2 regions of the Endozoicomonas montiporae CL-33 genome follow, and region 2 is predicted to be linked to the other one. Evidence: predicted binding sites of a transcription regulator. Region 2 holds the regulator's gene; the other holds the start of a gene.
The links. Region 2 encodes PhoB, which activates phosphate uptake and scavenging genes when phosphate is short. Its sites were predicted from a motif close to TGTCATANNNNTGTCANA; they were not measured.
Positions count from the first base shown of each region.

Region 1: the regulator PhoB is predicted to act here: its motif matches at 2,461-2,478, upstream of EZMO1_RS02635 (PhoX family protein).

Region 1 is NZ_CP013251.1:592,018-596,447, forward strand. It holds gene rpsF (30S ribosomal protein S6) at 327-728, shown strand; gene rpsR (30S ribosomal protein S18) at 776-1,000, shown strand; gene EZMO1_RS02625 (YybS family protein) at 1,031-1,915, shown strand; gene rplI (50S ribosomal protein L9) at 1,933-2,379, shown strand; gene EZMO1_RS02635 (PhoX family protein) at 2,577-4,430, shown strand, end outside.
Region 2 is NZ_CP013251.1:5,253,510-5,258,761, forward strand. It holds gene EZMO1_RS24295 (NCS2 family permease) at 1-750, shown strand, start outside; gene EZMO1_RS24300 (chorismate--pyruvate lyase family protein) at 892-1,452, shown strand; gene ubiA (4-hydroxybenzoate octaprenyltransferase) at 1,519-2,427, shown strand; gene phoB (phosphate regulon transcriptional regulator PhoB) at 2,581-3,270, shown strand; gene phoR (phosphate regulon sensor histidine kinase PhoR) at 3,332-4,645, shown strand; gene EZMO1_RS24320 (H-NS family histone-like protein) at 4,778-5,194, opposite strand.

The sequences.
Region 1 (4,430 bases), 770 kb from region 2:
CTGCTTGAATGGCATAACAAAACCGTAAGTATTGATAACACAACCAAAGTACAGACTGTGTCCGGAATGCTCTAAGGATGTACTCCGGTGAAGCGCAGAAAAGCCTGATGTAGCGAATGCACGTATCTCCCGGTGACCGATCCTGCTTGCAACGATGGTCACAGTTCTCTAAAATTCCCGCTCTTTGTATGCTGGGCTTGGTGTAAAGAGTCATGCTGGCTGTCTTTTCAGTCACTCATGTTCAATACGCTTTCCCAACTCCTTGCCTTACCGCACTTTCTTTTTGAGAGGCGAGCGGAAGGCTTTCAACCCGTAAGGAGCAAATAATGCGTCATTACGAAATTGTTTTCCTGGTTCACCCAGACCAGAGCGAGCAAGTACCAGCGATGGTAGAGCGTTACACCCGCGCTATCTCCGAAAATGGCGGTCAGGTACACCGTCTGGAAGATTGGGGCCGTCGTCAGCTGGCTTACCCAATCAACAAAATCCACAAAGCTCACTATGTTCTGATGAACATTGAGTGTGGCAACGAAATCCTGAGCGAGCTGACTGACAACTTCCGTTACAACGATGCCGTTATCCGTAACATGGTTATTCGTCGTGACGAAGCGATCACTGAAGCTTCTATCATGATGCAGGCTGAAGAGAAGCGTGACCGTCGTGACGACCGTCGCGAAGAGCGTCGTGAAGACGCTGCTCCAGCTGCTGAAGAAGCTCCAGCTGCTTAAGAAGCTGCTGAATAATCATTACTCGCTTAATTTAAGGAGACGTTGTCATGGCACGTTTTTTCCGTCGCAGGAAGTTTTGCCGTTTCACCGCTGAAGGCGTGAAAGAGATCGATTACAAAGATCTGAACACCCTGAAAGCCTATATTTCTGAAACTGGTAAGATCGTACCTAGCCGTATTACCGGTACCAAGGCTCGTTACCAGCGTCAGCTGGCCACTGCTATCAAACGCGCTCGTATGGTAGCTCTGCTGCCATTCACCGATCGTCACTGATATCCGGTAATTGGAACTAAGGTATAGCTAATGCGTGGACTGGCAAATTATGCAATGCGTGGCCCGAAACAGGCTCTGTTTATGGCCGTGTTGTTTGCCAGCATCCCAATGTTGTTCTGGCTCAGTTCGGCCATCATTGCCCTGGTCATACTGCGACGCGGTATTGACCATGGTTTGAAGGTGCTGATGTGGGCTCTGCTTCCGGCGATAGGCTGGGCAGCTGCTGGTCAGTTCAACGTATTGACAGGTCTGTTGGCGACAACGCTACTGGCCTGTACATTACGCCAGACGGTTTCCTGGCCGAAGACACTCCTGGCGCTGGTTCCGGTAGGAGGAGCAATAGCTCTTTCGCTGTTCCAGCTGGCACCGCAGCAAATCGCTCTGCTTTCCGAGGCAGTCATGAGTCTTCTTGTGAAGATTCTGCCGGAGCAGGGTGCAAAGAGCACGGTCGACATAGGAACTCAGCTGAAACCGTTAGTTGAGTACGGTGTGATAGGAATGCTTGCCTGGTTTACCTTGGTAAGCGGTGTGTTGTCGCTGGTGCTGGCGCGAGCCTGGCAGTCAGTTTTGTACAACCCCGGCGGATTTGGTAACGAATTCCGCCGTGTCATTCTGCCACCTGTTGCCAGCATCGTATTGCTGGCCCTGACTCTGGGAGGATCGGCACTGTCACCTGTGTTGACAGCACTGATTCCAATAGCTTCGTTGCCACTGTTTATTGCAGGCATCGCCCTGGTACATGGGTTGGTTAACCTGAAACAGCTGGGAAGCTTCTGGCTGGTAGGCATGTATATGTTGCTGATTCTTGTCACGCAACTGGCATACCCGGTTATTGTTTTGACAGCCTGTTTTGACAGCGTATTCGATTTCCGCCGCCGAGCGGCAAACCGGATCGCGCAGAACGGGCCAAAATAAAAGGTAAGAGGTTAGCGATGGACGTTATCCTGCTTGAGAAAATCGCCAATCTGGGCGACCTGGGCGACAAGGTAACCGTTAAATCCGGTTACGGTCGTAACTTCCTGATCCCATTCAGCAAGGCTGTTCCAGCTACTAAAGACAACGTAGCTGCTTTTGAAGCTCGTCGGGCTGAACTGGAAAAGGCTGCTTCCGAGAAGCTGGCTGGTGCTGAGAAGCGCGCAGCTGAAATGTCTGAAATCGAACTGACCCTGACTGCTAAGGCAGGCGACGAAGGCAAGCTGTTCGGTTCTATCGGTCCTCGCGATCTGGCTGAAGCTATCACCTCCGCTGGTGTTACTGTTGCCAAGAGCGAAATCCGTATGGCTGAAGGTCCTATTCGCGCTACTGGCGAATACGACGTTGCCATCCAGCTGCACACTGATGTTGCAGCGACTATCAAGGTATTCATTGAAGCTGAGTAATTTCAGAGTCAATAATATTTGATGAAAAATGCCCGCAGGTTTCTGCGGGCATTTTTTTTAACTGAAAAAAAGTAAACATTTTTTCATCTATTGGTCACCTGTCTGACATATAGCGGGCGTTTAATTAACCCTGTTCTACGAATAATAAAAATTCCAAGCCCAAATTTTTCAAAATAAAAATCAAAAGGTTAAGAACGATGAGCAGGGAAACGTCTGATCCAACGGTTTATAACAAAAGCAATAACCGACCCATGTCGGCAGTGCTGGATACAGAGCTGAGCCGCCGTAGTATTCTGCGTGGAGGGGCCGGACTGGCTGCACTGGGCTTTTTGTCGGGTATGGGACTAACGGGTTGTGAACTCAATGATTTAAAGCTGGGTTTCGACTCGATTCCCGGTGCCAGGCTGGATGCTGTGGCGGTAGCAAATGGTTACAGCGCGCAGGTTCTCGCTCCCTGGGGGACTCCTCTAAATCATCAGGCAAACCCGTGGAAAGACGACGGCACCAATACATCACAGGATCAGCTCAATGCCGTGGGAATGCATCATGATGGCATGCATTTTTTTCCCCTGAATGGCAGCAGCAGAGAAGGCTTGTTGTGTATCAATCACGAATACATTGACCAGAATGCCCTGCACCCTGAAGGTGGCACAGTGGTCAATGGCAAGCGTCCAGCAGAAGAAGTTCGCAAGGAAGTTTATGCTCATGGTGTTTCCGTGGTGCATATCAGATTGATTGATGGTGTTTGGGAGGTGGTGACTGACAGTCCTTATAATCGTCGCATTACTTCAGACACGGAGATGGATGTTACAGGGCCCATAGCAGACAGTGGTTTGCTGGTGACAAAATACACGACCGGTCGCGGTGTTGAGAATATTGCCAGAGGCACAAATAACAACTGTGGCAATGGTTATACACCTTGGGGAACGTATCTTACCTGTGAAGAGAACTGGCCTTTTATCTTTGTGAACACAGGTACTCAGGATGCCGGTCAGGAACGAATGGGGATTCCGACGTCGGGTACCCGTTACGGCTGGGAAACCGCCGAGAATGGTCAGGATGATGAGTTTACCCGCTTCAATCTGACGCCTTCAGGCACTGATGCCACCGAAGATTATCGCAACGAAGCCAATGGGCATGGTTATGTGGTTGAAATCGACCCCTATAACCCGCAATCCCGTGCTGTTAAGCGAACGGCTCTGGGGCGCTTTCGCCATGAAGATGTAACGTTCGGCAAATTGAAAAAGGGTAAGCCTGTCGTGTTTTATACCGGGCATGACGGAAGGTTTGAATACATCTACAAGTTTGTATCTGCTAAACCATGGAATCCTGCCGATGCGCGACGGTTTGACCGGCTGGCTGTGGGTTCGAAGTATATGGACGATGGCATTCTTTATGTCGCCCGGTTCAGTGAAGAAGGTAAAGGTGTCTGGATTCCCTTACTCGAAGATACCCAAACCACCTCTGGACAGACCCTGGGAGAGGTCATTGGCTCGCAGGCTGAGATTATTCTTAACTGCCCATGGGCGGGAGATGCTGTTGGTGCAACGCCAATGGATCGTCCGGAATGGACTGCTGTCGATCCTGATACCGGCCTGGTGTATGTCACTCTGACAAACAACACCCGCCGTACGGAAGTGAATGCAGCCAACCCGAGAAACAACAATAAGTTTGGTCATATTGTTCGCTGGGAAGAAGGTATGACAGCCACAGAATTTAGCTGGGATTTCTTTGTTTTTGGGTCGCCAGCCAATGGTGACGGTGCTACCAACCTGTCTGGACTGACCGAGCTGAACGAATTTGCCAGCCCGGATGGTTTAATCTTTGACAGTCGTGGCATCCTCTGGGTGCAGACTGACAATGGTGCGGATGAAGTGGAAGAAAACACCAACGATCAGATGCTGGCAGTGATTCCATCCCGACTGAAACAAGCGGAATCGGGTGAACCGGATATTGGTGGTGATAATCAGGATCAACTGCGGCGATTTTTTGTGGGTCCAAATGGCTGTGAAGTGACTGGCCTGGCCTTTACGGGGAATAACAAACATTTC
Region 2 (5,252 bases):
CTCGGTCTTTCGTTCCGTGGCATTAAGGCTTCGGTGTTGATTGCCATTGGTATTGTTTCACTGATCGCCCTGATCGCTGGTGATGTTTCCTTTACCGGTATTGTGGCTGCACCACCCAGTATCACGCCTATCGTGGGTAAGCTGGACATCATGGGGGCTCTGTCGCCAGAAATGATTGGTGTGATTGTTGCCTTCATGTTCGTAAACCTGTTTGACACCACTGGCACACTGATTGCTGTGGGTGATAAAGCAGGTCTGGCTGATGAAAACGGCAAGATGACCAACATGAACCGTGCCTTGATGACGGACGGCGGTGCGTCATGGATTGGTGCGATTATGGGTACTCCGACCGTGACCACTTATGTTGAAAGTGCTTCCGGTGTTGCAGTGGGTGGCCGTACCGGTCTGACGGCTGTTACCGTAGGCGCTCTGTTCCTTCTGTGTATGTTCTTGTCGCCACTGGCAGGTATTGTACCTGCTTATGCGACTGCAGGTGCTCTGGTTTATGTAGCCGTTCTGATGGTAGGCAGCCTGACCCGTATCGACTGGGATGACCTGACAGAAGCGGGCCCGGTTTTGATCACCACTATTATGATGCCCCTGAGCTTCTCCATTGCTAATGGTATTGCACTGGGCTTCATTGCCTATCCGGTCATCAAAGTTCTGGCGGGCAGAACATCTGACGTTAGTATCAGTGTCTGGATTCTTGCTGCACTATTTGCACTGAAATTTGTGTTTTTTGGAATCTAAATCATTCTTCATCTTACAGAGGTGTGCTCCCGGCATACCTCTGCCTTTTTCTGAAAGGACATCACTCAGAATTGTCCTACAGTCCCCTCTTTTTAAGTGCTATTGTGTTCGGGAAGCCAGTAGACCAGACGAATACAACAAATGCCACTTACAGATTTTGCTGACCAGACTTGGCAACCCAAACCAGTACATGGTCATGAGTGCATCAATGACATTCCGGAACCTTACAGAACTTGGTTGCTTGATTCGGGATCACTGACGCAACGGCTGAAATCGATGTGCACCAAGGAATTCAGAGTCAGGGTGCTTAAACACGAATGGGGCATTCCTCCCCGTTCAGAGCAAGATTTTCTGGGCTGCAATCATGAGATGGCCAGCATTCGGCAAGTGCTACTAATGGTTGATGACCAGCCCAGAGTGTTTGCTCGAAGCGTACTGCCTGCAACCAGCCTGACCGGCGCAAACCGGGAATTATTGGAGCTGGGCGACCGCCCTCTCGGAGAGTTTCTTTTTAAGCAGCCTTCGCTGGAGCGTGGTCCTATTGAAATCGACAGACTTTCAGCCAGCCAATTCAATGACTATCTAGATAAACCGTACCAAAAAGAACAAAGCTGGGGCAGACGTTCTCTGTTTCTCCTGAACGGCAAAGCGATTTCGGTCTGTGAGTTTTTCCTACCGGAATACGATCTCACCCCTATGTAGGAGTACTTATAAAAAGCCTAACCTGTTAGACTGATGCCCAAGCCAGTTGCAACAATGATAATCATTATGACGTATCTCAAAAAGCTGGCGGGGGACTCTTTCAATCTTCACTCTTTATCGGTTCGTTACCCCCGCGTAAAGGATTTTGTCCAGCTATGTCGGCTGGATCGCCCTATTGGCATTTATCTTTTGCTATGGCCCACGCTTTGGGCTTTGTGGATGGCTGCAGAAGGTCTGCCAAGCCTGAAAAACCTGTTAATTTTTATTGCCGGTGTGGTTCTGATGCGCAGTGCAGGTTGCGTCATCAACGACTATGCGGATCGTGACTTTGACGGCAGTGTGAAGAGAACCAATAACCGCCCGCTGGTAACAGGAAAAATCCACAAAAAGGAAGCTTTACTGCTTTTCTCCGGGCTGGTCATCCTGTCGTTTTTTCTTGTGCTACTGACCAACCCTCTGACCATAATGCTCTCTCTGGGTGGCCTGGCTCTTGCTGCTATTTACCCCTTTGCCAAGCGTTTCACGCACTTGCCCCAGGTGGTGCTAGGGGCCGCCTTTGGCTGGGCTATTCCAATGGCCTATGCAGCAGAGAGTGGAACGATAAGTCAGGTTGGCTGGTTATTATTTCTTGGTAACGTGTTCTGGACGGTCGGCTATGACACACAGTATGCCATGGTGGATCGTGATGATGATGTGAAGATTGGCATTAAATCGACTGCGATATTATTTGGAGATCTGGACAATATCATCATCGGAATTCTTCAATGCCTCGCCATTGCAACATTAGTGATGGTCGGTATTCAGGCAGGACTTGGCTGGAGTTTTTATGTTTCGTTGCTGATTGCGACCGGTTTATTTACCCATCAGCAGTTACGTACGCAACACCGTGAAAGAATGAACTGTTTTAAAGCATTTCTCAGCAATCATTGGGTAGGAGCCGTGATTTTCTTGGGCATTGCTTTCAGTTATGTTTAAGCCTTTTTAAGCTTCCACAAAAAAGGAGTGTCATCTGTTTGTAACATTTGGGCGTTGTAATGGCGCAAATAGGAGGAATCTGTCTGGTGAAACAGATTGTCTGATTCCACTACCAATAAGACGCAACGGATGAGACACGAAAGGTGAACAGGCATGTCAGGAAGAACAATTCTCATCGTCGATGATGAAGAACCCATCAGGGAAATGGTCTCTGTCGCTTTGGAAATGGCGGGTTATAACTGTCTGGAAGCGGCAGACGCCAAGCAAGCCCATGCCCAGGTGGTTGATAATAAACCCGACCTTATTTTGCTGGACTGGATGTTACCCGACATTTCCGGTATTGAATTTGCACGACGCTTAAAGCGTAATGAACTGACTTCTGAAATTCCTATTGTCATGCTGACCGCGAAAGGCGAGGAAGATCATAAAATTCAGGGCTTGGAAACCGGTGCAGACGACTACATTGTTAAACCCTTCTCACCACGGGAATTGGCAGCTCGCTTAAAAGCCGTACTTCGTCGTGCAGGAGGGTTAGATGCCCAGAGTCCGATTGTCATAAAAGGCCTTGAGCTTGATCCGGTCAGCCATCGCGTCAGCATCGACGGAAACCCGGCAGAAATGGGGCCTACCGAATACCGCCTGCTGCAGTTTTTCCTGACTCATCAGGAACGTGCTTATACCAGGGGGCAGCTGTTGGATCAGGTGTGGGGCGGCAATGTCTATGTGGAAGAACGAACCGTTGACGTTCATATCCGTCGTCTGCGAAAAGCACTGGGGTCTGACTATGAAGGCTTTGTGCAGACAGTGCGCGGGACGGGCTACCGATTCTCGTTAAAAGTTTAAGACTGTCAGGAAGTATTTATACCGAATACTTCCTTAACCAAAACTCGAAAAAAGATCCGGAATGACCAGTATTACCAAATCTTACGTCCTGAGCCGAATGCTGTTGTTTTCAAGTGTCGGTTTTTGTCTCGGCTGGCTTCTGGGCAATGCTTTTTTGGGACTTTCCGTTGTATTGGCAGGCTATTGCCTGTGGAGTGTGAAAGAGTTATTCCGGTTAATGGACTGGTTAAATGCTGCGAGAGATCGTAACGAAGAGCCTCCTGAAAGCAAGGGGTTGTGGGGTGAGATATTTGATGGAATATACCGCCTGCAAAAACACCATGGTCGTGCACGTCGTCGCCTTTCCACTGTGATTGACCGGATTCAGTCATCAACATCGGCACTGAAAGATGCCGTGGTCATGGTAGATCGCCATAACAACCTTGAGTGGTGGAATAATGCTGCAGAAGATCTTTTGGGTTTCAAAATGCCTGACGATCAGGGGCAGCCTGTAACAAACCTTCTGCGAGATCCCCGTTTTGTGGATTATTTTGAGCAGGGGCGTTATCAAAAACCCTTGCAAATTCCCTCACCTCTGAATGATGAGTATCAGGTTGAAATCAACATCACGGTTTACGGTCGTGGTAATCGAATGTTGATTGTCCGCGATGTCACCCGGCTGTTGCAGTTGGAAACCATGCGTAAGGATTTTGTAGCTAACGTATCCCATGAACTCAGAACACCATTGACGGTTATTTCAGGCTATCTGGAAACCCTGATCGACGGTGTACACGACCAAAACCTTCCGCCCATCTGGGGCAATGCAATGAACCGTATGCAGGAGCAATCGCTGCGTATGCAGGGGCTGGTGCAGGATCTTTTAACACTGTCCAAACTGGAAGCGGCTGAAATTGATGACGACAGTGCAGTCCAGCTCAAACCAATGCTTCATGCAATTGTTGAAGATGGTAAGGCATTAAGTGGCGAGAGCCAGCATAAGATTCGACTGGAATGTCCTGAACAGGCCGAGATTGCAGGAAGTGCTCATGAGTTGAGAAGTGCCTTTTCAAATCTGGTATTCAATGCTGTTCGCTATACCCCGGCCGGAGGCAAAATTTATGTACGTTGGTGGCAGGATGAAGACCGTGGTCATTTAATGGTAGAAGACAACGGTGTTGGTATTGACCCGGTCCATATTCCCCGTCTGACCGAACGTTTTTACCGGGTGGATAAAAGTCGCAGTCATGCTACCGGTGGAACGGGTCTCGGGCTGGCGATCGTGAAACACATTATGCTTCGTCATGGTGGTCGAATCAGTATCAGCAGCCACCCGGGTAAAGGCAGTAAATTTGTCTGTCATTTCCCCAAGAAACGTCTGATGGCTCTGGTGGATTGACCATCCGTCATCAAACGGATTAAAAGCAAAAAGGGAGCGAATGGCTCCCTTTTTGCTTTTAACTGGCTGACTTGAGATCAGAAGCTTAACCTTCAATAGCTAAGCTCTACAGCTCTCTTTACTCAGCGCTTTTTACTCAGCAACGCAGTCCAGACGTTTTTTGCCTGTGCGATCCAGGTAAGCCTGGAAGTCACGAGGCAGACGACCTGTAGTAGCACCTTCCCACTGAACAGTATCACCGGCTTCGGTCTGGTATTCAAAAGTGTACTTCTGGATGTTGCGACGTTTTTTAGGCGCTTCAATTTCCAAAGCACCCAGATCATCCAGAGAAACACCACGGTCACTCATGATCTGTTTGATCGCTTCAATGCTTTCGATTTTAGCCTGACGCTTTTCTTCTTCTTTATCGCGAGCTTCCAGCTTTTCAGCAAGAACGTCGTTCATGCGAGAAATGATGCGCTCCAGATCTTCTGCATGGACATCTTTGAACAGGGAACGAATGCGGGTTTTGCTGCTCAGGCGATGTTGAATTTCTTCAAAAACGTTCATTTAAAATGACTCCCTCATCTGACTTACTATCCGAATTATGCTTTGTACGGACTTGGGT